3 regions of the Pseudomonas sp. GGS8 genome follow, and region 2 is predicted to be linked to each of the others. Evidence: predicted binding sites of a transcription regulator. Region 2 holds the regulator's gene; each other region holds the start of a gene.
What was found. The regulator FliA, encoded in region 2, starts transcription of late flagellar genes. The targets are predictions, from matches to a motif close to CTAAAGTTTNNNNNNNNNNNGCCGNTAA.
Positions count from the first base shown of each region.

Region 1: a site for FliA is predicted at 5,789-5,816, ahead of J3D54_RS12810 (methyl-accepting chemotaxis protein). Genes of this name have one in related genera too.
Region 3: a site for FliA is predicted at 4,527-4,554, ahead of J3D54_RS04585 (methyl-accepting chemotaxis protein). Genes of this name have one in related genera too.

Region 1 is NZ_JALJWF010000001.1:2,855,493-2,865,844, forward strand. It holds gene J3D54_RS12770 (outer membrane protein assembly factor BamD) at 1-451, opposite strand, end outside; gene rluD (23S rRNA pseudouridine(1911/1915/1917) synthase RluD) at 603-1,565, shown strand; gene pgeF (peptidoglycan editing factor PgeF) at 1,562-2,284, shown strand; gene clpB (ATP-dependent chaperone ClpB) at 2,427-4,991, shown strand; tRNA gene J3D54_RS12790 (tRNA-Asn) at 5,309-5,384, shown strand; tRNA gene J3D54_RS12795 (tRNA-Pro) at 5,394-5,470, shown strand; tRNA gene J3D54_RS12800 (tRNA-Lys) at 5,476-5,551, shown strand; tRNA gene J3D54_RS12805 (tRNA-Pro) at 5,647-5,723, shown strand; gene J3D54_RS12810 (methyl-accepting chemotaxis protein) at 5,877-7,502, shown strand; gene J3D54_RS12815 (EF-hand domain-containing protein) at 7,565-7,966, opposite strand; gene J3D54_RS12820 (NAD(P)/FAD-dependent oxidoreductase) at 8,306-9,604, opposite strand; gene J3D54_RS12825 (DUF3094 domain-containing protein) at 9,665-9,838, opposite strand; gene J3D54_RS12830 (DUF1780 domain-containing protein) at 10,000-10,352, opposite strand, start outside.
Region 2 is NZ_JALJWF010000001.1:3,651,517-3,661,868, forward strand. It holds gene flhA (flagellar biosynthesis protein FlhA) at 1-1,205, shown strand, start outside; gene flhF (flagellar biosynthesis protein FlhF) at 1,217-2,542, shown strand; gene fleN (flagellar synthesis regulator FleN) at 2,659-3,489, shown strand; gene fliA (RNA polymerase sigma factor FliA) at 3,486-4,226, shown strand; gene J3D54_RS16520 (chemotaxis response regulator CheY) at 4,394-4,765, shown strand; gene J3D54_RS16525 (protein phosphatase CheZ) at 4,788-5,576, shown strand; gene J3D54_RS16530 (chemotaxis protein CheA) at 5,630-7,894, shown strand; gene J3D54_RS16535 (chemotaxis response regulator protein-glutamate methylesterase) at 7,944-9,074, shown strand; gene J3D54_RS16540 (flagellar motor protein) at 9,074-9,814, shown strand; gene motD (flagellar motor protein MotD) at 9,830-10,352, shown strand, end outside.
Region 3 is NZ_JALJWF010000001.1:1,024,443-1,034,794, reverse strand. It holds gene J3D54_RS04605 (MurR/RpiR family transcriptional regulator) at 1-96, shown strand, start outside; gene J3D54_RS04600 (D-aminoacylase) at 98-1,555, shown strand; gene J3D54_RS04595 (glyoxalase superfamily protein) at 1,718-2,086, shown strand; gene J3D54_RS04590 (plasmid stabilization protein) at 2,154-2,366, shown strand; gene J3D54_RS04585 (methyl-accepting chemotaxis protein) at 2,519-4,438, opposite strand; gene J3D54_RS04580 (histidine phosphatase family protein) at 4,699-5,370, shown strand; gene J3D54_RS04575 (phosphatase PAP2 family protein) at 5,405-6,268, shown strand; gene J3D54_RS04570 (glycosyltransferase family 39 protein) at 6,219-7,658, opposite strand; gene J3D54_RS04565 (GNAT family N-acetyltransferase) at 7,826-8,389, shown strand; gene J3D54_RS04560 (DUF6124 family protein) at 8,746-9,114, opposite strand; gene J3D54_RS04555 (DMT family transporter) at 9,354-10,352, opposite strand, start outside.

The DNA.
Region 1 (10,352 bases), 800 kb from region 2:
GGCTGGTCAGTTGGGCGAACTCGTTATAGGAGTCGCGGGCGGCACCCGGGTCACGCTTGGTCATGTCCAGCGGCAGGAAGCGCGCCAGCAGGCCGACGTCCTGGTCAAAAGAGGTCAGACCCTTGAGGTAGTAGGCGTAATCGACGTTCGGGTGCTGAGGGTGCAGACGAATGAATCGCTCGGCGGCGGATTTCGCAGCCTCAGGCTCGGAGTTCTTGTAGTTGGCGTAGATGAGCTCGAGTTGAGCCTGATCGGCATAGCGACCGAACGGATAACGCGACTCCAGGGCCTTCAGCTTGGCTGTGGCGCTGGTGTAGCTATTGTTGTCCAGATCGTGCTGAGCCTGCTGGTACAGCTCGACTTCGCTCAGGTTTTCGTCTACGACTTCCTTCGATGAGCAAGCAGCGGTCAATGCGAGGATGGCGATCAGCAGCAGGTGTTTCACTTGCATGGCGGCTTGCGTCCCTATGACGGCCGCTGTCTTGGGCGGGGCCGTCCTGTTATGATGAGTGCCCCGTTGAAAAGCCTCGGGGCAAAAGACGCCGTATTTAACCACAAGCGCGCAGCCGAAACCAAAGGCTGTGCCGACGCCTAGTCTGAGCATGTCCGATAAAATTGAACTTCGCGCAGAGGTGCCGTCCGAATTGGGCGGCCAACGCCTCGATCAAGTCGCCGCACAATTATTCGCTGAGCACTCGCGCTCGCGCCTTTCCGCCTGGATCAAAGACGGCCGCCTGACTGTGGATGGGGCGGTTATCCGCCCGCGAGACATCGTCCACGGTGGCGCCATTCTTGAGCTGACTGCCGAGCAGGAAGCTCAGGGCGAATGGATCGCTCAAGACATCGAGCTGGACATCGTCTATGAAGACGACGACATCCTGGTGATCAACAAGCCTGCGGGCCTGGTGGTGCATCCGGCCGCCGGTCACGCCGACGGCACCTTGCTCAATGCCTTGCTGCACCATGTGCCGGACATCATCAATGTGCCCCGCGCCGGTATCGTGCATCGCCTGGACAAGGACACCACCGGTCTGATGGTGGTGGCCAAGACCATTCAGGCGCAGACACAGCTGGTCACGCAATTGCAGAGCCGCAGTGTCAGCCGGATCTACGAGTGCATCGTGATTGGTGTGGTGACAGCCGGTGGCAAGATCAACGCACCGATCGGTCGTCACGGCCAGCAACGCCAGCGCATGGCGGTGATGGAAGGTGGCAAGCAAGCCGTCAGCCACTACCGCGTGCTCGAGCGTTTCCGCTCCCACACTCACGTGCGGGTGAAGCTGGAAACCGGTCGTACGCACCAGATTCGTGTGCACATGGCGCACATCAACTACCCGTTGGTCGGAGATCCTGCCTACGGTGGTCGTTTCCGTATTCCGCCGGCCGCCAGCGTGACCATGGTCGAATCCCTGAAGAATTTCCCGCGTCAGGCGTTGCATGCGCGGTTCCTGGAGCTGGATCATCCGACCACCGGTAAACGCATGAGCTGGGAATCGCCACTGCCGGATGACTTCGTCTGGTTGTTGTCGCTGCTCAAGCAAGACCGCGAGGCGTTCATCGGATGACCTGGCTGACGCCTGACTGGCCTGCACCGGCCAGCGTCAAAGCCTGCGTCACCACCCGTGCGGGCGGCGTCAGTCTGGCGCCGTTCGACAGCTTCAACCTGGGCGATCATGTCGACGACAGCCCTGAAGCCGTCGCCGAAAACCGCCGTCGCCTCACCGATCACTTCTTGATTCAACCGGCCTGGTTGCAACAGGTTCACGGCATTGCCGTGGCCGATGCCGACCCAAGCCAGGTTGCCACCGCTGACGCCAGTTGGACGGCAACGCCCGGTATCGCCTGCACGGTGATGACCGCCGATTGCCTGCCGGCGCTGTTCTGCGATCGTGCCGGCACCCGCGTTGCCGCTGCCCATGCCGGTTGGCGTGGATTGGCGGCGGGCGTGCTGGAAGCGACCCACGACAGTCTGGCCGTGCCGCCTGAAGACGTATTGGTCTGGCTTGGTCCGGCTATTGGTCCGCAAGCCTTCGAAGTCGGCCCCGAAGTGCGCGAAGCCTTCATCCAGCAACTGCCTGAAACCGCTAACGCCTTTGTGCTGAGCCACAACGCTGGCAAATTCATGGCTGACATCTATGAACTGGCGCGTTTGCGTCTGGCCGCTCGCGGTGTCACGGCTGTTTATGGTGGTGGCTACTGCACAGTGACCGATCCACGTTTCTTTTCTTACCGCCGCAGCCCTCGCACCGGCCGGTTTGCCTCCCTGGTCTGGCTCGACCGTTAGACTCGAACGCTAGACTTCTCTGATCTGCATCAACTCCACGACGCTTGAATCTCCCAGAATCGACCACATCTATAGCGGTATCTGGCAGGTTTCTTTATTCAGGATGTTTATAGGTCCGGCCTGCTCAAAAGGAAGGTGACCCATGCGTATAGACCGTTTAACCAGCAAGTTGCAGTTAGCCTTGTCCGACGCCCAATCCCTGGCCGTCGGTCTCGATCATCCGGCCATCGAACCGGCGCATCTGATGCAGGCCATGCTTGAACAACAGGGTGGTTCGATCAAACCCCTGTTGATGCAGGTGGGGTTCGACGTTACCAGCTTGCGTAAAGAGCTGACCAAAGCCCTTGATCAGCTGCCGAAAATCCAGAACCCGACCGGCGACGTCAACATGTCGCAGGATCTGGCGCGCCTGCTCAACCAGGCCGATCGCCTGGCCCAGCAGAAGGGCGACCAATTCATCTCCAGCGAATTGGTGCTGCTCGCCGCGATGGATGAGAACAGCAAGTTGGGAAAACTGCTGCTCGGCCAGGGCGTGAGCAAGAAAGCCCTGGAAAACGCGATCAATAACCTGCGCGGCGGTGAGGCGGTCAATGACGCCAACCAGGAAGAGTCACGCCAGGCGCTGGATAAATACACCATCGACCTGACCAAGCGCGCCGAAGAAGGCAAGCTCGATCCGGTGATCGGCCGTGACGACGAAATTCGCCGCACGATTCAGGTCCTGCAGCGCCGCACCAAGAATAACCCGGTGTTGATCGGCGAGCCGGGCGTGGGTAAAACCGCCATCGCCGAAGGCTTGGCCCAGCGCATCATCAACGGTGAAGTGCCGGATGGCCTGAGAGGCAAGCGCCTGTTGTCCCTGGACATGGGGGCGCTGATAGCCGGTGCCAAGTACCGCGGCGAATTCGAAGAGCGCCTCAAGTCCCTACTCAACGAACTGTCGAAGCAGGAAGGGCAGATCATTCTGTTCATCGACGAATTGCACACCATGGTCGGCGCGGGCAAGGGCGAAGGCTCGATGGACGCCGGCAACATGCTCAAACCGGCATTGGCTCGCGGTGAACTGCATTGCGTCGGCGCGACCACGCTCAACGAGTACCGCCAATATATAGAGAAGGACGCGGCCCTCGAACGGCGCTTCCAGAAAGTTTTGGTGGACGAGCCGAGCGAAGAAGACACCATCGCCATCCTGCGTGGCCTTAAAGAGCGTTACGAGGTTCACCACAAGGTGGCGATCACCGATGGTGCAATCATTGCCGCGGCCAAGCTCAGTCATCGCTACATCACTGACCGCCAGCTGCCGGACAAGGCCATCGACCTGATCGACGAAGCCGCCAGCCGCATCCGCATGGAAATCGACTCCAAACCGGAAGTGCTGGACCGTCTGGAGCGTCGTCTGATTCAGCTGAAGGTGGAATCCCAGGCGCTGAAGAAAGAAAGCGACGACGCGGCGAAGAAACGTCTGGAAAAACTGCAGGAAGAAATCGCCCGTCACGAGCGCGAGTATTCGGACCTCGAAGAAATCTGGAATTCGGAAAAAGCCGAAGTCCAGGGTTCGGCGCAGATCCAGCAGAAAATCGAACAGTCCCGTCAGGAACTGGAAGCCGCGCGCCGTAAAGGTGATTTGAACCGCATGGCCGAGCTGCAATATGGGGTGATCCCGGACCTGGAGCGCAGCCTGCAAATGGTCGATCAGCATGGCAAAAGCGAAAACCAGTTGCTGCGCAGCAAGGTGACTGAGGAAGAGATCGCTGAAGTGGTGTCGAAGTGGACCGGCATCCCCGTGGCGAAAATGCTCGAGGGCGAGCGCGAAAAACTGATGAAGATGGAAAGCCTGTTGCACCAACGTGTGATTGGTCAGGACGAAGCAGTGATCGCCGTCTCCAACGCGGTGCGGCGCTCCCGTGCCGGGTTGTCCGATCCGAATCGTCCGAGCGGCTCGTTCATGTTCCTCGGCCCGACCGGTGTCGGGAAAACCGAGTTGTGCAAGGCACTGGCCGAGTTCCTCTTTGATACTGAAGAGGCGATGGTGCGGATCGACATGTCCGAGTTCATGGAGAAGCATTCCGTGGCTCGCCTGATCGGCGCGCCACCAGGCTATGTAGGGTATGAAGAGGGCGGTTACCTGACCGAGGCAGTGCGTCGCAAGCCTTATTCGGTGATCCTCTTGGACGAGGTCGAGAAGGCCCATCCGGACGTGTTCAACATCTTGCTGCAAGTGCTCGAAGATGGCCGTTTGACCGACAGCCATGGTCGCACGGTGGATTTCAAAAATACCGTGATCGTCATGACTTCCAACCTGGGGTCGGTGCAGATCCAGGAATTGGTCGGTGATCGTGAGGCGCAACGTGCAGCGGTGATGGATGCGATTTCCACGCACTTCCGGCCGGAGTTCATCAACCGGGTCGACGAAGTGGTGATCTTCGAGCCGCTGGCTCGGGATCAGATCGCGGGCATTACCGAGATTCAGTTGGGTCGCCTGCGTAGCCGCCTGACCGAGCGCGAGCTGAAGCTTGAGCTGAGCCCGGAAGCGATGGATAAACTGATCGCCGTCGGATACGACCCGGTCTATGGCGCACGGCCGCTCAAACGAGCGATCCAGCGTTGGATCGAGAACCCGCTGGCACAGCTGATTCTATCGGGTCGTTTCATGCCCGGAGAGACCGCCAAAGGTGTGGTGGAGAATGACGAAATCGTCTTCGTCTGATCCACGGCGGCAGCAAATTGAAAGAGGCCTCGCATTGCGAGGCCTTTTTTTCGATAGGCTGTTGAACTGAAAGGAAAATGCTTGTAAAGTGCGCCCCGCAGTAAGTCACCTCGAAAGGGTTTCTGCTCCCCAAGCAGGAATCTGAAATAAGTTGCAAATCATTAACTTGAAAGCAATTTAGGGGGTTGACAGAGGTGCTTAAGATTGTAGAATAGCGCGCCTCAGACACACGAACGCAGCGATGCGAACGGGTCGAAGAGGTGAAGCAAGCTTCACAGTTGTAAATTGAAATACCAGTTGTAATTGAAATGTGTAGTTCCGTGATAGCTCAGTCGGTAGAGCAAATGACTGTTAATCATTGGGTCCCAGGTTCGAGTCCTGGTCACGGAGCCAATTTCAAACCGGGGTATAGCGCAGTCCGGTAGCGCGCCTGCTTTGGGAGCAGGATGTCAGGAGTTCGAATCCCCTTACCCCGACCATTTTTGGGTCGTTAGCTCAGTTGGTAGAGCAGTTGGCTTTTAACCAATTGGTCGTAGGTTCGAATCCCACACGACCCACCATTTTTGAAACCAGTTAACGCTGGAATCGAATCTTAAGATCAGACGCCAAAAGCTCTGTTCGCAGAAGGCGCCTTTCAAAGGTGCCTTTTTTTTACCGGGGTATAGCGCAGTCCGGTAGCGCGCCTGCTTTGGGAGCAGGATGTCAGGAGTTCGAATCCCCTTACCCCGACCATATTAAAAATCCTCGTATCGAAAGATACGGGGATTTTTTTTTTTGCCTGCGAAAAAACAGATCGCTTCAAGTCATCGTACAACTTGCCGATAACGAGCTAACGGGGCACGGACAGGGCCTCCACTCCAGCCAATAAAAACACAGGCGCTCGTTATGTTTCTTCGTCAGTTGAATATTGCCCCTCGCGCCGCGCTGGGTTTTGCCTTGATCGCGGTACTGGTGGCGTTGCTCGGGGTGTTTGCATTGGGGCAGATGTCGAGCATTCGCGACAGCGAGGTGGCGGTGGAGACCCAATGGCTGCCGAGCATTCGCGGCGGTGACGAGATTCGCGAGCTCATGTTGCGCATCCGTACTATTTCCCTGCGCATGGCCCTAGATCAGGATCCGAAGAACATCGCCACTTATCGCAGCCAGATGGACACGCGCGACAAGGAGTTGAGCGAGAAAATCGCCGCCTATGACAAACTGGTCACCACCGCTGAGGGCCAGCAGTTGTATGACCAGTTCAAAAAAACCTTCGCCGCCTACCGCAGCGGCATCGCTCAATCCTTCACCCTCGCTGAGCAAGGGAAGCGTGAAGAGCTGACCAAACTGCTGCTGATCGACATGAAGACCGTTGTCGACGGTTCGGGCAAACAGCTCAACGATCTGGCGGAACTGTTCACCCGGCAAGTGGCCGCCGAGAGCCAGAGATCCCAAGAGCACTATGCCAACTCCCGGATGATCGTCAGTCTGTTCATTGCCCTCGCGGCGCTGGCCACGGTCGGCCTTGCGATGCTGTTGACCCGCAGCATCGTCAAACCCTTGGCTGAGGCGTTGAGCGCTGCGGAAAACGTGGCACGAGGCGATCTGACCCGCCCTATCGAAACCCATGGCAGCGACGAAGTGAGCCGCTTGCTCAAGGCCCTGGCGACCATGCAACACAACCTGCGTGAAACCTTGCAGGGCATCAGCGGTTCGGCGGCACAATTGGCGACGGCAGCTGATGAATTGAACGCGGTCACCCTAGACAGCACCCAGAATCTGCAACAGCAGAACAACGAGATTGAACAAGCGGCGACGGCCGTCACCGAAATGACCACGGCGGTGGAGGAGGTCGCACGCAATGCGGTTTCTACCTCCGATGCCACGCGCCAATCCAGTGAGTCGGCACACGTTGGTCAGCAGCGAGTGAGCGAAACGGTGAGTGCCATCAGCGCCCTTGCCAGCGATGTGCAGACAACTGGCGGCTTGGTGCAATCATTGGCCAACCAGTCCAAGGACATCGGCAAGGTGCTGGATGTGATCCGTGCCATTGCCGAACAGACCAACCTGCTGGCTCTCAACGCGGCCATCGAAGCGGCGCGCGCGGGCGAAAGCGGTCGAGGTTTCGCGGTGGTTGCCGACGAAGTGCGCGCCTTGGCGTACCGCACGCAACAGTCGACTCAGGAAATCGAACAAATGGTTCAGGGCATGCGCACTGGCTCAACCCAAGCGTTGGACTCCATGCAAGCCAGCTCCTCGCGGGCAGCCAGCACCCTGGCGTTGGCGGAGCATGCGGGCGAAGCGCTGCAGACCATCACCGCTTCGGTTCACCAGATCCACGAACGCAATTTGGTGATTGCCAGCGCCGCCGAAGAGCAGGCGCAAGTGGCGCGTGAAGTTGATCGCAACCTGGTGAACATTCGCGATTTGTCGGTACGCTCCGCCGCCGGTGCCGATCAGACCAGCGCCTCCAGCCATGAGTTGTCGCAGTTGGCCAACTCGTTGCGGACCATGGTGCAGCGGTTTCAGGTGTAAATCCGCCGGGCGAAAAAAAGCCCCGCTTCTCGATAGAGAAGCAGGGCCTGGTCTTTATTGGCTTAGCTATTGTCTTTCAGGTGTTCGAACAAGCCTTTTGGCATTTGTTTGCCATTGGCTTCGTAGTTGGCTTTCACGTTATTGAAAGCCTCTTGTTCCGAGATTTGACCATCGTGGTTGGTATCGATCTTGTCGAAGTCGGCCTTGGGCGCCACTTTCAGGAACTCCGCACGGGACACCTGACCATCGCCATCGGTGTCGGTCTTGGCCATCGAGGCATCGCCGCACTTGCCTTCGCCACATTTGCCTTCTGGGTTTTTTACCGAAGTTTCGGCCGAGGCGACCATGTAGCCCTGGGTCAGTGGCTGCGCGGCGAATACGGAGCCGGACAACATCAGGCCACCAGCCAGGACAGCGCCGAGCAGGCCAACGGTGTTTTTGCTGAGAGTAGTGGTACGGGACATTACAAATCTCCTGGGTTGCACGACACAACCGTTCGATAAAGGACGCCACGTAAGTGCGGCGATGACCGAAGCAGGCGGTGCCTTGCTCGGGTGTGGCCATTTAGCGGGAGTGGTGTATCGCTACTGTGTCGCGCAAGGAGGGAGTTTGTAAGCGAAGGGGTGAAATCGTGGGGAAGATACAGTGGGACACAGAAGTGTTCACGGGGTAGACCGAGGCGCCTGCATCGCGGGCAAGCCACGCTCCCACAGTTGATCTTTGTTGGCCGCATATTTGCGTACGACGCAGATCCTGTGGGAGCGTGGCTTGCCCGCGATGAGGCCCTGACAGACGCCGAAAATTTAGTGCAACTTGAGCCGCGGCTCGGTCCCGCGTCCAATCTTGCTGCCCAGCATCAGCATCGCCGTGCGGAACGCGCCATACAGCGCCATCTGGTGCATGCGGTACAGCGACACATAAAACATCCGCGCCAGCCAGCCCTCGAGCATTACGCTGCCGGTCAGGTTACCCATCAAGTTACCCACAGCCGAAAAACGCGACAGCGAGATCAGCGAGCCGTAATCGGTGTACTTATACCCCGGCAGGGGCTTGCCTTCGATCCGCAGTTTCAGCGATTTGGCCAGTAACGAAGCCTGTTGGTGCGCCGCCTGGGCGCGGGGCGGTACATTGCGGTCGCTGCCCGGTTGCGGGCACGCCGCGCAGTCACCGAAGGCGAAGATGTTTTCGTCGCGGGTGGTTTGCAGGGTCGGCAGCACTTGCAACTGGTTGATACGGTTGGTTTCCAGGCCATCGATGTCCTTGAGGAAACCCGGTGCGCGAATCCCGGCAGCCCAGACTTTCAGGCTGGCGTTGATCACTTGGCCGTCGGCGGTAATCAGGCTGTCGGCGGTCACTTCACTGACCGCGGCATTGGTCATGACGTTGACCCCGAGTTTCTCCAGGGTTTTATGCACAGGCCCGCCGATCCGCTCTGGCAGGGCCGGGAGTACCCGTGGCCCGGCTTCGATCAGGGTGATGTGCATGTTTTCCGGCTTGATCCGGTCCAGACCATAAGCCGCCAGCTCATGGGCGGCGTTGTGCAGTTCCGCCGCCAGTTCGACCCCGGTGGCACCGGCACCGACGATGGCCACGCTGATCTGTTGCACCGTGTCGGTCTGCCCGGCGTGGGCGCGGAGGTAGTGATTGAGCAATTGCTGATGGAAGCGTTCAGCCTGTTTACGGGTGTCGAGGAACAAGCAGTGTTGCGCCGCGCCTTGAGTACCGAAGTCGTTGGTGGTGCTGCCGACGGCGATCACCAGCGAGTCGTAAGGCACTTCCCGCGCGGGTACCAGCTCCAGGCCGGCCTCGTCGTAAGTGGCGGCCAGCTGGATTTTCTTCTGCTTGCGATCGAGCCCGCTCATGCGCCCCAGCTGGAACTCGAAGTGGTTCCATTTTGCCTGGGCGACATAGTTGAGTTCGTCTTCGGAAGAGTTCAGGGAACCTGCCGCGACTTCGTGCAACAGCGGTTTCCAGATGTGGGTCAGGTTCGCGTCGACCAGCATCACACTGGCCGTGCCGCGCTTGCCCAGAGTCTTACCCAGACGGGTAGCCAACTCCAGACCGCCGGCGCCGCCGCCAACGATGACAATACGATGAGTCATGGGGATATCTCGCAAGGCTAAAAGAAATCGGTGCAGTCAACCGAGCGAGCGCAAGGCAGCTCATAGCGTCAGGTAACTGATCAAGCGGCTCAACAGGCCTAAACCAATGGTCACTGCCAACACCACCACCAGGAGCATCCACGGCCGGAAAGGCCGGCGCTCGACTCGGTGCTGGGACAACTGCAGGTACTCTTCGACATGCTTCTGGTCGTCGGGGTTCAGGCGGCTGGTCATAAAGGCCTCGTCGGGTAGACGTTGCTGAATGTGCAGACGTTACAGCAGATTGTCTGCAAGCGTTGAACGGCGCATGTGGTTCGGGTGAACGATTGCGCTTTGTAACATTCGGCCAGTGATTGCGCCATCCTGTGCAGTGTTGCCGGTATCTGTGGTGCGGTTCACAGGCTGATCCCCACATCGAAGACGATACTGCGCCCCAGGTTGCTGCGCAGGAAATCCGGAGCATCCGGGTGGGCGAAGAGCACGCGTGCGAAGGTCGGGCCGACCAGCGACAACGAGCGCCAGCCCTGACGCAGGTATTCGGTGGGCGGCGGGAAGTGGCTATTGAGGTCCAGCACTTCGCGCTTGAGGCTGGCGAAGGCGATGATATCCAGATCCCCCAAATCCATACCGCGTTCTTTGTAGTTGTGGGCTTTTTTGCGCAAGGTGGGCGCCAGTCTCAGCAGGAATTCATTGGCCGGGATGCGTCGGGGCTTGGCCTCGCGGCGCACCAGTTGGCTCAGGGAAAACG
Region 2 (10,352 bases):
CGCACATCTCCTTTCTGTCCATGGCAGCGCTGGCGGCCGGTGGCGCTTACCTGTTCTGGAAGAAGCAGAACGCGGTCAAGGTTCAGGCTCTGCAAGAGGTGAAGCGTCAGCAGGAGTTGCTGCCGTCGCCAGCTCGGGCTCAGGAAACCAAGGAGCTTGGCTGGGATGACGTAACGCCGATCGACATGATTGGCCTGGAAGTCGGCTACCGCCTGATTCCCCTGGTGGATCGCAATCAGGGTGGTCAGTTACTGGCACGGATCAAGGGGGTGCGTAAAAAACTCTCCCAGGACCTGGGCTTCCTGATGCCGACTGTGCATATCCGTGACAACCTCGACCTGGCACCCAGTGCCTATCGCCTGACCCTGATGGGGGTGATCCTGGCTGAAGCGGAGATTTACCCGGAGCGCGAACTGGCGATCAACCCGGGGCAGGTCTACGGCACGCTCAACGGCATCACCGCCAAAGATCCGGCTTTTGGTCTGGAAGCGGTGTGGATCGAAATCAGCCAGCGCGCCCAGGCGCAATCCCTGGGTTACACCGTGGTCGATGCCAGTACGGTAGTGGCGACCCACTTGAACCAGATTCTGTACAAGCATTCCAGCGAGCTGATCGGTCACGAAGAAGTCCAGCAACTCATGCAATTGCTGGCCAAAAGCTCACCGAAACTGGCCGAAGAGCTGGTGCCGGGCGTGGTTTCGCTGTCGCAACTGCTCAAAGTCTTGCAGGCGTTGCTGGCCGAACAGGTGCCGGTGCGGGACATTCGCAGCATCGCCGAAGCCATCGCGAACAACGCTGCCAAGAGTCAAGATACCGCCGCTTTGGTGGCCGCGGTGCGCGTCGGCGTATCCCGTGCAATCGTGCAAAGCATTGTAGGCACTGAGTCGGAGCTGCCTGTGATCACCTTGGAACCAAGGTTGGAACAAATATTGCTCAATAGTCTTCAGAAGGCAGGACAAGGCTCGGAAGAGGGCGTTCTGCTGGAGCCAAGCATGGCGGAAAAACTGCAACGCTCGTTGATCGATGCGGCGCAGCGTCAGGAAATGCAAGGTCAGCCGGTGATTCTGCTGGTGGCCGGTCCGGTTCGCGCGATGCTCTCGCGATTCGGTCGGCTGGCAGTACCGGGTTTGCATGTGTTGGCTTACCAGGAAATTCCTGACAACAAGCAAGTGACCATCGTTGCGACAGTAGGGCCCAACGGCTGAGGTAGTGGTTTATGCAAGTTAAGCGTTTTTTCGCCGCCGATATGCGTCAGGCCATGAAACTGGTTCGTGATGAGCTGGGCGCTGATGCCGCCATTATTGGCAATCGCCGGATCGCCGGCGGTGTCGAGCTGACGGCTGCCCTGGATTACAAATTGTCGGCGCTGGCCCCGCGTGTTCCGAACATGGAACTCGAGGACGAGCTGCGCAAGACCCAGTCGCGGATCGTCACCGCCCAGGCCGAACTGAGCCTGCGTGGCAATGGCGAGAGCGACAACACCACCAATCGCCAATTGTTCGCCGGCCTGCCGCTGACCGCCGCCGAGCCGCTGATCGAACCGACGCTGGCCGAGCCTCGGCGCCCGGCACCTGCGCCTGCCGCAGCGACCGGCGTCGATCCGCGTGCGTTCGACTCGATGCGTTTCGAACTCAACAGCCTGCGTGAACTGATGGAAGTGCAGCTTGGTTCTTTGGCGTGGAATCAGCTGCAAGGCAGCCGTCCGGCCCAGGCCAACCTCTGGCGTCGCCTGCAACGCATCGGCCTGTCCGGCCCGTTGTCACGCGATCTGTTGGCGCTGATTACCGACATTGAAGAGCCTCGTCAGGCCTGGCGTATGTTGCTCGCGCACTTGGCTCGGATGATCACCACCCCGGAAGTCGAGCCATTGGAGGAGGGCGGCGTGATTGCCATGGTCGGCCCGGCCGGCATGGGCAAGACCACCACGCTGGCCAAGCTCGCGGCCCGTTATGTGCTCAAGTACGGCGCGCAGAACATCGCGCTGGTGAGCATGGACAGCTATCGCATCGGTGCTCAGGAACAGCTCAAGACGCTGGGCCGGATCCTCAATGTGTCGGTGACCCATGTCGACCCGGGTCAATCCCTGGTGCAGGCGCTGGAGCCGCTGCTGCGCAAACGCGTGGTGCTGATCGATACCGCCGGCCTTCAGGCCAGCGATCCGGCACTGCGCATGCAGCTCGAAAGCCTGGCCGGGCGCGGCATCAAATCAAAAAATTATCTGGTCTTGGCAACCACCAGCCAGAAACAGGTTCTAACCGCCGCTTATCACAGTTACAAACGCTGCGGCCTCGCCGGCTGCATCCTGACTAAACTGGATGAAACGGCAAGTCTGGGCGAGGTGTTGAGCCTGGCTATCAGTCATGAGTTGCCGGTGGCTTACCTGACCGATGGTCCGCGGATCCCGGATGATTTGCATCTGCCGCGTCGTCATCAACTGGTCAGCCGCGCCGTTAGCGTGCAAATGCAGGAAGAACCCAGCGAAGAAGCCATGGCTGACATGTTCGCTGATATTTACCACAGCCCGACCAAGCAGGTTGGCTGAGGTATTAATGAACATTTTTTGTACCTACATCGATGGTCTGCCATGCATTGTTCCGATGGTGAACGCGCAGCCAGTAATGTGGCCTCCGTCTAAGTAAGACAAGGTAAAGAAATAACATGGGCAGCATGCATCCCGTACAGGTGATCGCGGTGACCGGCGGCAAAGGTGGCGTCGGGAAGACTAACGTGTCAGTGAACTTGTCCCTGGCTCTAGCTGAGCTCGGCCGGCGCGTCATGCTGCTGGATGCCGATCTGGGGCTGGCGAACGTCGACGTTCTGTTGGGACTGACACCCAAACGCACGCTGGCCGACGTGATCGAAGGTCGCTGTGAGCTGCGTGACGTGTTATTGCAAGGGCCTGGCGGTATCCGCATCGTCCCGGCCGCCTCCGGCACCCAGAGCATGGTTCATCTGAGCCCGGCCCAGCATGCCGGCCTGATTCAGGCGTTCAGCGACATCGGCGACAACCTCGACGTATTGGTGATCGACACCGCTGCGGGCATTGGTGACTCAGTAGTCAGCTTCGTGCGCGCCGCGCAGGAAGTCTTGCTGGTGGTGTGTGACGAGCCGACCTCGATCACCGACGCCTACGCGCTGATCAAATTGCTTAACCGCGACTACGGCATGAACCGATTCCGCGTCCTGGCCAACATGGCGCAGAGCCCGCAGGAAGGCCGCAACCTGTTCGCCAAATTGACCAAGGTCACGGATCGCTTCCTTGACGTCGCCTTACAGTACGTCGGCGCAGTGCCTTACGACGAAAGCGTGCGCAAGGCGGTACAGAAGCAACGCGCGGTGTATGAAGCTTTCCCACGCTCCAAGTGCGCCCTGGCGTTCAAGGCCATTGCGCAGAAAGTCGATACCTGGCCGCTGCCGGCCAACCCGCGTGGGCACCTGGAGTTTTTCGTCGAGCGCCTCGTGCAACAAACGGCAGGACCCGTGTTATGACAGCCAGCGGTTACAACCTCTACAAGCAGTCGGCACGTGACGCGCAGTACGAGCTGATCGAGCGTTACGCGCCACTGGTCAAACGCATTGCCTACCACTTGCTGGCGCGTCTGCCGGCCAGTGTCCAGGTCGAAGACCTGATTCAGGCCGGGATGATCGGCCTGCTAGAAGTATCAACCAAATATGACGCCAGCAAAGGCGCGAGTTTCGAGACGTACGCGGGTATTCGAATCCGCGGCGCGATGCTCGATGAAGTGCGCAAGGGGGACTGGGCGCCACGTTCGGTCCACCGCAATACCCGCATGGTCAGCGACGCGATTCGCTCGATTGAAGCTAAAACCGGCCGTGACGCTAAAGATCACGAAGTTGCGGCCGAACTCCAATTGAGTCTCGACGATTATTACGGGATTTTGAACGACACCCTGGGCAGCCGGTTATTCAGCTTCGACGATCTGTTGCAGGACGGCGAACACGAAGGGCTGCATGAGGATGGCGCGAGTGCTCATCTCGAGCCGTCACGCGATCTGGAAGATGAACGCTTCCAGGCGGCGCTGGCGGACGCGATTGCCAATTTGCCGGAGCGTGAGCGACTGGTGTTGGCGCTGTACTACGACGAAGAGTTGAATCTCAAGGAAATCGGTGAGGTCCTGGGGGTCAGTGAATCTCGGGTCAGCCAGTTACACAGCCAGTGCGCGGCCCGTTTGCGGGGGCGTTTGGGGGAGTGGCGAGCGCGCTGAAGGCAGTGTGGGGACACTGCGAATGGAGCTGGTGTGGTGTTGAACCGTACCGGTCTCGATCTGTTGTGCTCCAGACAGTCATTGAGTGCTTTGCCGGATTGATTGAAATGGCGCGCCCAGGTGCTGGGCGCGTTTAAGACTGCTTGGAGGTCGAATTGGACAAGAACATGAAAATCCTCATCGTTGATGACTTCTCAACGATGCGGCGGATCATAAAAAACCTGTTGCGTGACCTTGGGTTCACCAACACCGCCGAGGCCGATGACGGATTGACCGGGTTGCCGATGCTGCAAAGCGGTAACTTCGATTTTCTGGTGACCGACTGGAACATGCCCGGGATGACCGGCATCGACCTGCTTCGTGCGGTGCGCGCCGATGAAAGGCTCAAGCATCTGCCGGTGCTGATGGTGACCGCTGAAGCCAAGCGCGAGCAGATCATCGAAGCGGCCCAGGCCGGTGTTAACGGCTATGTGGTCAAACCCTTCACGGCCCAGGCGTTGAAAGAAAAAATCGAGAAGATTTTCGAACGCATCGGTTGAGAAACTGCGCCACGGGGGAGCTATGGAGCATATCGAATCTTCAAAGGGCGATTTTGAGTCGACCCTGAAAAAACACGCGGTCGAACTGGTCGAAAGCCTTGAAAAGGGCAGGTTCGGCGACGCTGTGCAACTGATCCATGAGCTCAACCAGACCCGTGACCGTGGCCTGTATCAGGAAGTGGGCAAGCTCACCCGCGAGCTGCATAGCGCGATCGTCAATTTCCAGATTGACCCGCACATGCCGCAAGCCGAGGAAGTGTCTCAGATCACGGATGCCACCGAGCGCCTGTCCTATGTGGTCAAGCTGACCGAGGCCGCGGCCAACCGCACCATGGACCTGGTGGAGAACGCCACGCCGCTGATCAACAGCCTGAGCGACGAAGCTCAGGCGCTGAGCACGGATTGGGGACGGTTCATGCGCCGCGAAGTCGGGGCTGAAGAGTTCCGCGAGTTGGCCCGGCGGGTCGACGGTTTCCTGACACGCAGCAGTGAAGACAACCGCGTCGTGTCGAGCAACCTCAACGACATTCTGCTGGCCCAGGATTACCAGGACCTCACCGGTCAGGTGATCAAGCGTGTGACCCAACTGGTCACCGAAGTTGAAAGCAACCTGCTCAAGCTCGTACTCATGGCCAGTCAGGTAGACCGCTTTGCGGGTATCGAACATGACCGTGAAGCGATGCTGGCTGAAAAAGATCCACAAAAACATCTCTCTCAGGGTGAAGGTCCGCAGATTCATGCCGATAAAAGAGAAGACGTTGTGTCCGGTCAGGACGATGTGGACGATTTGTTATCCAGCCTAGGATTTTAGAGTTTTAGCATTTTAGGTTTTTTAGGTTTTTAGACCTCAGGAGCACCCCCTTAATGAGCTTCGGCGCCGATGAAGAGATCCTTCAGGATTTCCTGGTTGAGGCCGGCGAGATTCTAGAGCAACTGTCCGAGCAGCTGGTCGAGCTGGAAAGCCGACCCGATGATGCGGACTTGCTCAATGCAATTTTTCGCGGTTTTCACACTGTAAAAGGGGGCGCCGGCTTCCTCCAGCTCAACGAGCTGGTGGAGTGCTGTCACATCGCCGAGAACGTGTTCGACATCCTGCGCAAGGGTGAGCGTCGCGTCGACTCGGAACTGATGGACGTGGTTCTCGAAGCGCTGGACGCGGTGAACAGCATGTTCAGCGAAGTCCGTGAACGCAGCCCGATCACGGCTGCCACGCCTGAATTACTCGCGGCGCTGGCCCGTCTGGCCGAGCCGCAAATGGAAGCCGCACCGGCGCCGGTCGCTGAAGTGGTTGAAGCACCGGTCGCTGAAAGCGAATCGGGCGACATTACCGATAACGAATTCGAACAACTGCTGGACTCGCTGAACGCCGTCAAGGCCCAGGCCGAGGCGCCCATAGCGGCTGCTCAGCCTGCTTCGCTGCCTGCCGCCGATGCGGCCGCCAGTGACGAAATCACCGATGCCGAGTTCGAGTCGTTGCTCGATCAACTGCACGGCAAAGGCCAGTTCGCCGCCGATGCCGTGGCCGCAGCGCCCGCTGCACCGGCTGCCCCTAAAGCGGCAGGCGACAGCTCCGACATCACCGATGACGAGTTCGAAGCACTGCTCGACCAGTTGCACGGCAAAGGCAACTTTGCGGTCGATGCGCTTGAGTCGGCAATCGCTTCGGCCCCAGCCCCGGCTGCGCCAACCGCCGCTGTGGCCGGTAGCGATCTGATCTCCGATCACGAATTCGAATCGCTGCTCGACGAATTGCACGGCAAGGGCAAGTTCACTGAAGTGGGCACGGCTTCTGCCTCTGCTGTTGTTGCAGCGCCGGCTCCAGTGGCCAAGGCTGCGGCGCCAGCCCCTGTTGCCAAAGCGCCCGAGCCCAAAGCCGAAGCGCCAAAACCTGCTGCTGCCCCGGCACCGGCTGCTGCTCGTGCCCCGGCCGCACCGCCCGCGGAAAAGCCAACCAGCGAAGCCGAGACCACCGTGCGGGTCGACACCGCGCGTCTCGACGAAATCATGAACATGGTCGGCGAGCTGGTACTGGTGCGTAACCGCTTGGTTCGTCTGGGCCTCAACAGCGGCGACGAAGCCATGTCCAAGGCCGTGTCGAACCTCGACGTGGTCACGGCCGACCTGCAAACCGCGGTCATGAAGACCCGGATGCAACCGATCAAGAAAGTCTTCGGGCGCTTCCCGCGTCTGGTTCGCGACTTGGCTCGCCAGCTCAAGAAAGAGATCAACCTGGAGTTGGTCGGCGAAGAAACCGACCTCGACAAGAACCTCGTCGAGGCCCTGGCCGACCCGTTGGTCCACTTGGTGCGCAACTCGGTCGACCACGGTATCGAAGAGCCGGCTGATCGCGAAGCGATGGGCAAGCCTCGCAGCGGCAAAGTGATCCTGTCCGCTGAACAGGAAGGCGACCACATCCTGCTGTCCATCTCCGATGACGGCAAGGGCATGGATGCCGATGTTCTGCGCGGCATCGCCGTGAAAAAAGGTTTGATGGACAAGGATGCGGCGGACCGTCTCAGCGAGTCCGATTGCTTCAACCTGATCTTCGCGCCGGGCTTCTCGACCAAAACCGAGATCTCCGACGTGTCCGGTCGTGGCGTGGGCATGGACGTGGTGAAAACCAAGATCGCCCAGCTCAACGGCACCATCAATATCTACTCGACCAAGGGCAAAGGCTCGAAGATCGTCATCAAGGTCCCGTTGACCCTGGCGATCATGCCGACGCTGATGGTCATGCTCGGCAACCAGGCGTTCGCGTTCCCGCTGGTGAACGTCAACGAGATCTTCCACCTCGACCTGTCGCGCACCAACGTGGTGGACGGCCAGGAAGTGGTGATCGTGCGGGACAAGGCGCTGCCCTTGTTCTACCTCAAGCGCTGGCTGGTCAGCTCCGCCGCTCATGAAGAGCAGCGCGAGGGCCATGTGGTGATCCTTTCGGTGGGTACTCAACGGATCGGCTTCGTCGTCGATCAGTTGGTGGGCCAGGAAGAAGTGGTCATCAAGCCATTGGGCAAAATGCTCCAGGGAACCCCGGGCATGTCCGGCGCCACCATCACCGGTGACGGCCGCATTGCACTGATTCTCGATGTTCCGAGCATGCTCAAGCGTTACGCCGCACGGCGTATTTGATTCTGGGGGAGCGGGGCGCCAGAGCCTCGCCCCGTCTAACGGAGTGTTTATGGCAGTCAAAGTCCTGGTGGTGGACGATTCGGGGTTTTTCCGCCGCCGCGTCTCGGAAATTCTTGCAGCGGATACAAATATCCAGGTCGTCGGTACGGCGACCAACGGAAAAGAGGCGATCGATCAGGCCCTGGCCCTCAAGCCAGACGTGATCACCATGGACTACGAGATGCCGATGATGGATGGCATCACGGCGGTGCGGCACATCATGCAGCGCTGTCCGACCCCGGTGTTGATGTTCTCCTCGCTGACCCACGAAGGCGCCCGGGTCACTCTCGACGCGCTGGACGCCGGCGCAGTGGACTTCCTGCCGAAGAATTTCGAAGACATCTCCCGTAACCCGGAGAAGGTCAAACAATTGCTGTGCGAGAAGATTCTCAGCATCTCGCGCAGTAACCGTCGCGTCAGTGCCTACACCCCTCCGGCACCGGTCGCCGCGCCAGCCCCGACGCCTGCGCCTTCGAGCATCGGCAGCTACGGCAGCAGCGCGCCTGCGCGTCCGGCACCGGCACCGATTGCGGCGCGTCCCCAGGCTGCGACTCCGTCGTCTCCTGCGCCGAAACGCAAAGCCTACAAGCTGGTCGCCATCGGCACCTCCACCGGCGGCCCGGTTGCGCTGCAACGGGTGCTGACACAGTTGCCGGCCAACTTCCCGGCCCCCATCGTGTTGATCCAGCACATGCCGGCAGCCTTCACCAAGGCCTTCGCCGAGCGTCTGGACAAGCTGTGCCGCATCAGCGTCAAGGAAGCCGAGGATGGCGACATCCTGCGTCCGGGTTTGGCGTTGCTGGCACCGGGTGGCAAGCAGATGATGATCGACGGCCGTGGTGCGGTGAAAATCCTGCCGGGCGACGAGCGTCTGAACTACAAGCCGTGCGTGGACATCACCTTCGGTTCCGCCGCCAAGTCCTACGGCGACAAAGTTCTGGCGGTGGTCTTGACCGGCATGGGCGCCGACGGCCGTGAAGGCGCGCGTCTGCTCAAGCAGGGCGGCAGTGCGATCTGGGCCCAGGATGAAGCCAGCTGCGTGATCTACGGCATGCCGATGGCCATCGTCAAAGCCGAACTCGCGGACGCGGTCTATAGCCTCGACGACATCGGTCGGCATCTGGTCGAGGCTTGCATCTGATGGATGTGCTCAGCCTTATCGGGATCATCATGGCGTTCGTCGCCATCATCGGCGGCAACTACCTTGAAGGCGGTCACCTCGGCGCGCTGGCCAACGGCCCGGCGGCGTTGATCGTGCTCGGTGGCACCATCGGTGCCGCGCTGCTGCAATCGCCGATGAGTGCCTTTAAGCGCGCCATCCAGATTCTTGCCTGGATTCTGTTTCCGCCTCGTGTGGACCTGGCCGGCGGCATCGATCGCGTGGTGAACTGGAGCCTGACCGCCCGCAAGGAAGGTTTGCTCGGGCTGGAAGGAGTGGCCGACGCCGAACCCGACAGTTACTCGCGCAAAGGCCTGCAACTGCTGGTCGACGGTGCCGAGCCGGAAGCGATTCGCAGCATTCTGGAAGTGGATTTCTACACTCAGGAAAGCCGCGACATCGAAGCCGCCAAAGTCTTTGAAAGCATGGGCGGCTACGCGCCGACCATCGGTATCATCGGTGCGGTGATGGGCCTGATCCACGTCATGGGCAACCTGGCCGACCCATCGCAACTGGGCAGCGGCATTGCCGTTGCCTTCGTCGCCACCATCTACGGCGTGGCCAGTGCCAACCTGGTGCTGCTGCCGATTGCCGCCAAGCTCAAGTCCATCGCGTTGCGGCAGTCACGCTATCGCGAAATGTTGCTGGAAGGGATCCTGTCGATCGCCGAAGGTGAAAACCCTCGCTCTATTGAGTTGAAGCTTCAGGGCTTCATGGATTGATGGGAGACATGGACCATGGCACGTCGCAGGCAACCTGAAGAACATGTGAACCATGAACGTTGGCTCGTCTCCTACGCCGACTTCATCACCTTGCTGTTCGCGTTCTTCGTGGTGATGTACTCGATCTCGTCGATCAACGAAGGTAAGTACAAGATCATTTCCGAGGCGTTGATCGGGGTGTTTACCGACTCTGACCGCGCCCTCAAGCCGATCCCCATCGGCGAAGAGCGACCGCTGACCGTGACCCCGGCCAAGCCGCTGGTCAAGGACAGCGAGCAGGTCGACGCCGGCATTGCCGGTGCCAGCGACCCGCTCAAAAGCATCGCCGATGACATCAGCGCGGCGTTCGGCGACTTGATCAGTTCCAACCAGATGACCGTGCGCGGCAACGAGTTGTGGGTCGAGATCGAACTCAACTCCAGCCTGTTGTTCGGCAGCGGCGACGCGATGCCCAGCGACATTGCGTTCAACATCATCGACAAGGTCGCCGCGATCCTCCGGCCCTTCGACAACCCGATCCACGTCGAAGGCTTCACCG
Region 3 (10,352 bases), 2.6 Mb from region 2:
GCCAGTCCTGAAGACAATCAAGAACGTCTGCGGCGGATCAAACTGGCCCTGGACGATTACCGCGGCGGCGACGATCACTTGCCGCTGGGAGACTGACATGACGTACGACACGCTGATCCGCAATGCGCTGATTATCGATGGCAGCAACACGCCCGGTTACCCCGCTGATGTGGCGATTCTGAACGGCCGCATCGAGCGTATCGGCGACTTGCACGACGCTCGCGCCATCGACGAAATCGAGGCCGCTGGCCGAGTGTTGGCACCAGGTTTCATCGATGTGCACACCCATGACGACACGGTGGTGATCCGCCAGCCGCAGATGCTGCCCAAGCTCAGTCAGGGCGTGACCACGGTGATCGTCGGCAACTGCGGGATCAGCGCATCGCCAGTGAGTTTGCGCGGTGATCCGCCGGACCCGATGAACCTGCTCGGCACCGCCGCGGCGTTCGTGTATCCGCGCTTCAGCGACTATCGCGCCGCCGTCGAAGCGGCCAATACCACGCTGAACGTGGCCGCGCTGGTGGGGCACACCGCGTTGCGCAGCAATCACCTGGACGACCTGTTTCGCACGGCGACCGCCGATGAGATCAGCGCGATGCGCGAGCAACTGCACGACAGCCTTGAGGCCGGTGCCTTGGGTTTATCCACAGGCCTGGCCTACGCCAGCGCCTTCTCGGCATCCACCGATGAGGTCATGCAATTGACCGAAGAGCTGACCGCCTTCGGCGCGGTGTACACCACGCATTTACGCAGTGAGTTCGAACCGGTGCTGGAGGCCATGGACGAGGCGTTCCGCATCGGACGCCATGCACAGTCGCCGGTGATCATTTCCCACCTCAAATGTGCCGGCGCTGGCAACTGGGGCCGTAGTCCGCAACTGCTGGCGTCCCTTGAACACGCCGCGAAAACCCACCCGGTGGCTTGCGATTGCTATCCCTACGCGGCGAGCTCTTCGACGCTGGACCTCAAGCAAGTCACCGACGCCCACCGCATCACCATTACTTGGTCCACGCCGCACCCGGAAATGGGCGGTCGGGATCTGATGGACATCGCCGCCGAGTGGGGCACTGCTCTGCTCGAAGCCGCCCGTCGACTGCAACCGGCGGGGGCGGTGTATTACGGCATGGACGAGGCCGATGTACGAAGCATCCTCGCGCACCCACTGTCGATGGTCGGCTCCGACGGCTTGCCGGAAGACCCGTTTCCACATCCGCGCTTGTGGGGCGCGTTCCCACGAGTGCTCGGACATTTCAGTCGCGACGTCGGCCTGTTTCCGCTGCACACCGCCGTGCACAAGATGACCGGACTGTCGGCGGCACGCTTTGGCTTGAAGGAACGTGGCGAGATCCGTGAAGGGTATTGGGCGGATCTGGTGTTGTTCGATCCTGCGACGATTTGCGATGTGGCCGACTTCAACGATCCGCAACGGGCGGCGCAAGGGATTGATGGGGTGTGGATCAACGGTGCCTTGAGTTACCACGATGGGCAGGCGAACGGCAGAAGGGAAGGACGGTTTCTGGCACGGGAAGGGGATTTGCGTAAAGGGTTTCATTGATCGCCGCCTTCGTAGGCGCTACCGAAGGTTCGGGCCGTGTTCGGACGATCTTTTGACTGGCGTCTCATGGTGGCACATTGCAGTTAAAGAAAGCCGTCGCCAAGCCGAAGCGCTGACATCCAGCCCAGCTACACTGGGCTCATTCAGTCAGGGAGTTACCCCATGAGTTTCGGCAAAACCACCCCGATCCTGCGGATTTTCGATGAAACCAAGGCTTTGGAGTTCTACGTTGAGTTCCTGGGGTTCAAGATCGACTGGCAACACCGCTTTGAAGCGAACTTCCCGCTGTACCTGCAAATCTCCCGTGGCGAATGCGTGCTGCACCTGTCTGAACACCATGGCGACGCGACACCGGGCTCAGCCCTGCGCATCGAGACCGATGAGCTGGAGGCGTTTCAGCAGCAATTGCTGGCCAAGGAATATTCTTTCGCTCGGCCACAGATCCAGGCCATGCCATGGGGTAGCCAGGACATGACCGTGGCCGACCCGTTTGGCAATCGGTTGGTTTTTACCAATACGATTAGTGTTTGAGGCAGCAGGAAAAAGCTTAACCCGTGATAGTGTCGTCCGATCAATTCAGCGAGCACAGAGGGCGCTTATGGCCAGCCTTACCATTGGCAATCTTGACCCGCAGATTTATGAGCAATTGCGCAACAACGCGCGCAGCAACGGCAGGTCCTTGGAGGAAGAGGCTCGCTTGATTCTGAGGCGCGCTCTCGATCAGATGGATGGTGCTCATGGATTGGGGACACGAATCAACAACCGATTCAAAACTAGTGGCGGGATCGTGTTGGATCTGCCACATCGCTAGAGTGGGCAGTGAATGCGAAGCAAGGGCTAACCCGAAATAACTTGTGTCTGTTCAAAAGCATTCGCGGGCAAGCCCGCTCCCACAGGTTCAGAGAGTAACCTGTAGGAGCGAGGCTTGCCCGAATGGATCTTTCATTCACCGCAAAGTGAATATCAAACCCGGAAGTGACTCACCATCATCTGTAACTGATTGCCCAATCGCGCCAGTTCAACACTGGAGGCAGCGGTTTCGTCGCTGGCGGCGGCGGTCTGTTCGGACACGTCGCGCACGTTGATGATGCTGCGGCTGATCTCTTCGGCCACGGCGCTTTGTTGCTCGGCGGCGGTAGCGATCTGCTGGTTCATCGATTGAATGTTGGACACCGTGCGGGTGATGTTTTCCAGTGATACGCCGGCCTTGCGGGTCAGCGATACGCTACTGTCGGTCAGGGTGCGGCTGTTGTTCATCACCGCCGCCACTTGTTGAGTGCCGTTCTGCAAGCCGGCCACCAGGCCTTCGATTTCCTCGGTGGATTTTTGCGTGCGCTGGGCCAGGCCACGAACTTCATCAGCCACTACCGCAAAACCACGACCGGCCTCACCGGCACGGGCCGCTTCGATGGCGGCGTTGAGGGCCAGCAGGTTGGTCTGTTCGGCTACGGCCTTGATCACGTCCATGACGCTGCCGATCTTGTCGCTTTCCTGTTGCAGCACGCTCATGGCTTCAGTGGAACGCGCCACTTCGCTGGCCAGCCGCTCGATCTGGGCGATGGCTTCGTTGACCACTTTGTCGCCTTCGCGAGCTTCACCGTCAGCGGCGGCTGCAGCCTGAGAGGCTTCTTCGGCGTTGCGCGCGACTTCCTGCACAGTGGCCGTCATTTCGTGCATGGCGGTGGCGACTTGATCGGTTTCCGCTTTCTGGCTGTTCACACCTGCGCTGGTCTGCTCGGTCACGGCCGACAGTTCTTCGGCGGCGCTGGCGATCTGGGTGACGCCATCACGGATGCCGCTGATCAAATCGCGCAGGGTCACGCCCATGCGCGCAATGCCTTGCTGCAACACGCCGAGCTCGTCGCGGCGCGTCACTTTGATGTCCTGGGACAAATCACCACCGGCGATGCGCTCGACCACGGCCAGGGTATCGCGCAACGGGCCGGTGATCTGACGGGTGATAATCACGGCGGCAATGATCCCCACCAGCAACGCCAGCAGGGTGCTGATCAGTTGCAACGTGCGAGCCTGGGCGCTTTCGGCGTCACGGCGGTCGAGCTGGAATTGATACAGCTGATCGCTCAGGGTCACGATGGCGGCGCCCTGGTCGGTCATTTCCTTGCGCGCCTGCACCGCATCGGTGTTGGCGGCTTTATACGCTTGCAAGGCACTGCGGTAATTGCTCAGCGCGGTTTCCAGCTGACGCAGGGCGTCTTGCTGGGTCTCGGCAAAATGCGCGTTCAGTGATTTCAGGCTGGCGATGGCCGCGTCCAGTTGGGAAACGGCTTTCTGCTCGGTCTCGGCATTGGTGTTGGCGGTGTAGCCGCGCACTTCATAGCGGGCAAGAATGAACGCTTCCTTGGCGGCGGTGATGGCCAGGAACTGTTCGAAATGCTGATCGCTCAGGGGCATTTGCTGTACGCGGATGTTGATTGCATCGATCAGCTTGCCGGCGGTTTCGGCGTTGGCGCCCATGGCGTCGCGGGCGCTGTTGCCGGTGCGGTAGGCGCTGCGCATTTTGTTCAGCGACGTCTGATAAGCAGCGATGGTCGCGGCCTGGTCCTTGAGCATTTTGACGTTTTCAGGATTTTTGAAGCTGCCCAACAGCGCTGTTTGCTGAGCCACAAAGCTGTCCAGGGTGGTTTGCACATTCTGTGCGGCGGTTTCGTCGCCGTTGGTCAGCATGTATTGCAGGCGAACCACGCGCAGCTTGGTCAGGCCGGCATTGAGCTGAGTGATGTCGCTCATCCAGTTGCTGCGGTCAATCAACCCGCCCAGGCTGGTCCAGCCGGTCAGGGCGAGGATGCAGGTCAGTGCCAGCACCAGGCCGAATCCCAGGCCCAGTTTGAGGTTCACGCTGATGTTGCCGAACCAGCTATTCATCAAATTCCTCCAGGAACGTTGCGCTTTAGATCGTCGGTTGGCTGGAAGATTTTTGTTTTTGGGAGCCAGCAAGGTGTGTAGCAGGTATGTATCGGCCGCAATCCCGGGAGCTGAAAGGATTTTGTCGGATGGATTCTGTAACAAGATTTTTAGGCAGGTCTTAAGCTTTTTTTCACATGAGTTTCACCGGCTGCCGACGCGAGACTCTCTACTCTCTCGGTTTTGTATGATTGTGGTGCATGCCGGCGAGGCGGCTAAACGTGGAATTGAGACTGAGTCTGTTCGGGATAAAACGCTCGATCGATCTGAGCCGTTTGGCCCGTTATCGAAACGCCGGGGTCATCGTGGCCTCGCTGCTGCTGGTGATTCCGCTGACCGTGTGGCTGTTACGGCCTGCGGCTGTACCCGATCTGGCCCATGGCAATGTCGAGGGCGCCCGGGCATTGCTTTCCGGCTGGGCCAAGGGCGACATGATCGTGTTGGTACGCCATGTCGAGCGTTGCGATCACTCCACCGCCGCCTGTCTGATCGGCAACGATGGCATTACTGACCGCTCGCGCAGCGTGGCGGCGAGTGTCGGGGCACAGTTTGAACATCTGGGCCTGAACAAGACCGATATCTACAACAGTCCGATCATCCGTGCGGCACAGACCGCCAGTTATATGTTCAACAAGGTCGGCGTCGGTGAAGACTGGTTGATCAACTGCAGAGGCAGCATGTTGCGCGATGCCCTGGCGCACAAGGTGGCCGGGCGTAACCTGATTCTGGTGACCCACAGCGAGTGCATGGCGCAACTTGAAAAAGACCTCAAGCTGCCAACTGTTACTCTAGGCTACGGCGCCTCTCTGTTTATCTCCGCTGAAAAACCTCTGGCGCCCCGCATGCTCGGTTCCATCGAAGCCTCTGACTGGCATTCGGTGACCACTGAATGAGCTTCTTCATCATCCCTCTGGATCTGGACGTACGATGCTGACTTCTTCCCGTTACCGCTTTTACTGGGTGAACTTTGGTATTCCGCTGGCCTGCGCGGTCGCGGTGTTCCTGATGTTTGACATGACCAAAATCGACATCGCTTTCAGCGATCTTTTTTATGACCCGGCTACCCGGCTGTTTCCGTTGGACCATGTCCGTCTGTTCGAGCAGATCACCCATAAATGGGCGCGAATCATCCCGAACTGGACCGGTGAGGTCGCGATCATCGGTGCCTTGCTGTCATTTCTCTGGCCGCGACTGAAGGCTGAAAAACATTCGAAGATCATCGCCTTCCTGGAAAAAATCAAAGTCGCGCCCGTGCTTCGGTTCGCCAGTAAACACCGTCGGGATTTCCTCTACGTGGTGTTCGCGTTTTCCATCAGCACCGGCGTTATCCACTACCTCAAAAGCCACACCAGTGTGTATTGCCCGGTTGAAACCACTCAGTACGCCGGGAAAATCGAGCATAAGGAGTGGTACCAGAATTTTGACCTGCTGAAAGAAGCCGGTGACGGTCGCTGCTGGCCGGGTGGCCATGCGTCGGGCGGCTTCACCATGCTCGCGCTGTACTTCGTGGCTCGCCGCTACCGCTGGCGGTACGCTAAAGCGGTGATGTACGGCTCGCTGCTGCTCGGTTTCGTCTATGGCACGACACGGGTTTTGCAAGGCTGGCACTACATGTCCCACACCTTTTGGGCCGGGATCTTCGTGTGGCTGACGTGTTTGCTGACGGCATTGGCGTTCTATGGACGGGCGCGGCTGGAGCTGCCGTTGCTGCAAAAGGCTGCGCTACCCGTCGCTGAGCCGTCTAAAGGGTTACAAAGTAGTACGCCTGACGCCCCACCTTCATTGTCTTGATCACCTTCAAGGGGGCAGCGGGTACATTTGAGCCGGACATGAGCGCCACGTTGGCCGGTGAGGCGCTCAGAAACTCATGCAGTTGCGCCTCGGTATCCAGGCCTTTGAGTACGCGCCGGGTGTAGAACACGCTGGCGCCGCCCACCCGCTCGTTGGCCTGAAACAACGCAACCTGCTGTCCGCTGGCCTGGAATGCCTGAATTTGCTCGGTCAGCGGCAGGAAGGATAGTGTGCGATCAGCGTGAGGCAGTAGCCATTGTGCGGCAGCGAGGTAGCTGCCGATCACCACCGCCAGTACGCCAATGCCTAAACCGCGACGATGCCGGACAATCAACCCCGGCAAGGTCGACGCACCGGAGTAGGCTTGAAGTCGTTCAAACAGTACGCGCGCATATTCCGCGGCAATCACCGCCGCCGCCGGCGTCATGGACATCAGGTACACCGTGCGTTTGCTCGACGCCAGGGTCAGCATGACAAACTGCGCCAGCAGCCACACCGTGAAGAACAACAGGTAACGATTGGCCATCAGGCTTTTGCGAAAGTGCCACAGCCCCAGGTACACCAGAATGTTCCAGGGCGCGAAGGCCTCCGGCAGCTTGGCCAGGTAGTAGTAGAACGGTTCGTAATGCCCGGCTTCGACGAAGGAGCCACTGAAGCGCCCGACGCTATTGGTCAGCAACACTTCCCCCACGGCATGCGCGCCACCGCGCTGATACAGCACTGCGAGCCAGACCATCAGCGGCACCAACCCCAGCAGCGTCAACAGGCCGGGGCGCAGCCAGTCCGAGGGCTTCAGGCGTTTCTCCATCAAGGTTTCGACCAGCAGATACGTGAAGATCACCACCCCCGGCATCGCCAGCCCCAGCACGCCTTTGCTCAAGGTCGCGATGGCGATCCCTGACGCAAACAGCAGGGCATTGCCGACAGTCGAGAGCCGTGTCCCCTGAAAAAACGCCAGCAGCGCCATGCTCACGCCGAAGGCCAGCAACGCGTCTTCGCCGACGCTGCGCGTGTTACTCCAGTAACTGGCCATGGTCGCCAGCAAAATCCCCGCCGTCCAGGCAATAACCTTGGGCCGGTCGAATCGCCGCAGCATCGCGTACAGCAGCATCACGCTGAACAGCCCGGCAAACGCCGACGCCAGCCGCACCGCCCACGGCGTACCGCCGAATGCGCGAATCGCCCCGGCGTCGAGCCACAAGCTCAAGGGCGGTTTCTCAAGAAATGGCTCGCCGAACAAATGCGGGGTCACCCAGTCGTTATCCAGGTGCATCTCCATGGCAATTCCGGCGACCCGGGCCTCCGTGGAACCTTGTAATTGGTGATTGCTTAGCGCGAAGAAAAACAGCAGAGCGGCGAGCAGAAACAGTGAAGAAGCGGAACGTGACATGAGTTTCTGGCTACCAAGCAGAGGACCGGGAACCCCCAGAATACGAGTTGAATGCTTAACGAAACATGAACGGCCATTGAGAGGTCACGGACGACGTCGGGGCAGCACGAACGGGGGCCATTGCGTAAATTCACACTACAGTAGCAGCGTCCTTCCCGGCGCTGATATTGTCTGGCGTCATGGAGTTTGAATTTAAGTGTGATGCAATGGAGCTTGCGCTGACGGTCGGCACTCACACATTGAGATTGAGCCCCGCCGACCCCGAATGGTGTAAAGCGTTGCAACATGCGCTGAACGACAGTTTTACCGCCCATTGCGAATTTCTGCCTTGGGCCAAACCCTATACCACCGAGGACGAGGCCCGATCGTTCCTCGCACGGGCGGTCGAGGAATTCAAAAGCGAAACCGGTGAGCGGCGGTTGTTTATCGTCGACGATGCCGCGCACGCGATCATCGGCTGCATTGGCTTGAAGCCCCACCGTCGCAACCGGTATGTCGTTGGCTATTGGGTCAATACCGAGTATTCGGGCAAAGGTTATATGCGCACGGCACTTGAAGCGTTGATCAAAAACATGCCCGGTTTCACGTTTTACCTGACCATCGCCTCGGCCAATGTGGCGAGCCAGCGGCTGGCCGAAGCGGCCGGGTTTGGCTTGATCAGACGGTGCTATCAGAGGCCTTGTTTGCAACCGCATGAGGCGCAGGATACGTATTTGTATCGGTTGAAATGATGGTGGGAGCGGTCACTTGAACTGACCGCTAACCAAATCGCAGACAAAAAAAAGCCCGCGGGAGGGCGGGCAAACCGTAGTTTCTTGAATGAGCGAGGGGAATGTACAGGTTGGAGAGAGGCGGTGGGGTGAAGAAAAATTTATGTGGATGGATGGCTTCAGTCGCTCGTAGCTTCACCAAAGGTATGAAATGAAACTGCGTTGTCTCGTATAAGTAACATGCAGCTTCAATTGTCACGCATACAGAACATCTCTACCCATTCAAAGCCCAAAAAGGCACCTGCGATATTCTCGTCAGGTGCCTTTTTGTGTTGGGGGGGCGGTAAAGGCTCCATTCGATCAACGAGCGGGATCACTCAGTGAAGAACGGGAGGCTCGCCCACGGCCACCGACGCGTTCGGATCAAGGTTATCCTTCGCTCGGTTGACCAAAAGCTCGGTCAGCATCGTCAACTGCTGAAGCGCCAGTGCCACATTGCGCTGCGGGCCTTCGAGTCGGTTGGCAAAGTCCAGGGTCATGACGTTGAGGGACGCCAGGGTTTCGCTGGCATGAGCGAGCAGGGTGGGCATGTCGACGTCGGGGCGGACGTTGAAGATGTTCCTGTTCAGGTTGCGCCGGCGGGCGCTGACGGCGTGTTCAGTGGTTTTGGGACGTTGGGTTGGGTCGAGGGTTTCAGGCTGTGAAGTGGCCGGATTTTTCAATGGGATTCGGGTGATCTTTTTCATAAGGGCGTTCCATTGGTTTAGGGATCCTTACGTAATTTCGGCTTATTAAAACCATCCGCAGGGTCGCAGCGAAGGAGGAAGACTATCTTCCAGAAATGTTGTTCGCCAGTTCATGGAAGTCGCTACGGATTGCAGGAAAATTCCCGGGATGACGTGGTCCTAATCTGTCAGAAAACCTTGTTCACTGCGTTTGGTCCTGAGCAACCGCCGGGCCGAATACTCCTCCGTCGCAGTCTCGCTCAGTGTTTGTGCCTGTGATGGATATCGGGAAAGTGCGGATGACTGTGTTGGATGGGCGCGTGGTCGTGTAAATGGCTATGAGGTTCAGTGCCGTCCCACTCAAAGGCATGTTCATGTTGATGGTGTTCATCGTGAATATGCGGATGGTCATGTGTTTGCGGATCGTGTTGGTGTTCGTGAGAGTGGCTCTCGGTCAGGTGTATCCAGACGCCAAGCCCCATCAGGCCAGCAGCCACCCAGAACACCCACGTCACGGCTTCGCCTAACAACAGGATGGAAATAGCGGCCCCCAAGAATGGTGCAGTCGAGAAGTACGCACCTGTGCGGGCTGTTCCAAGCCCCCGCAAAGCCAAAACGAATAACACCAGGCTAACGCCGTAGCCTAAAAAGCCGACGAGTAGCGTTGGCCCCAGTAGAGACCATTCAGGGAGATGCATGCCAAGAGCAATCCCTAACCCGCAGTTGACGACCCCGGCGACCAATCCTTTGATGCCTGCGATGAACAATGCATCCGATGCGGAAACCTTCTGGGTAAGGTTGTTATCGATGGCCCAACAAAAACAGGCAATCGCCACCGCGACCGGGCCAATCCAACCATGGATCTGTGCGGAAGTTTGAGGCCAACCCAAGAGCACGCCACCGGCAACGATTGCGATCATTCCAGCGACGATCCGCCGGTCGGCGTTCTCCTTGAACACCATCCAGGCAAGCAGGGCGGTTAACACCGCCTCAAGGTTCAGCAACAGCGAAGCAGTGGTAGCTGACGTGAGAGTAAGGCCGAACATTAGAGACACCGGCCCCAGAACGCCTCCGAACGCGATAGCGCCAATGAGCCATGGCCATTCGGATAGTGTTAAACCGACAGGCTGCCAACCGCGATCACGGATCAGCCGGGTGACCGTGAGACCCAAGCCACTTCCCAGGTAAAGCAAACCGGCGAGCAAGACGGGTGAAACGTTCAGCCCCAGGACCTTGGCAAGCGGTGTGCTGGCACCAAA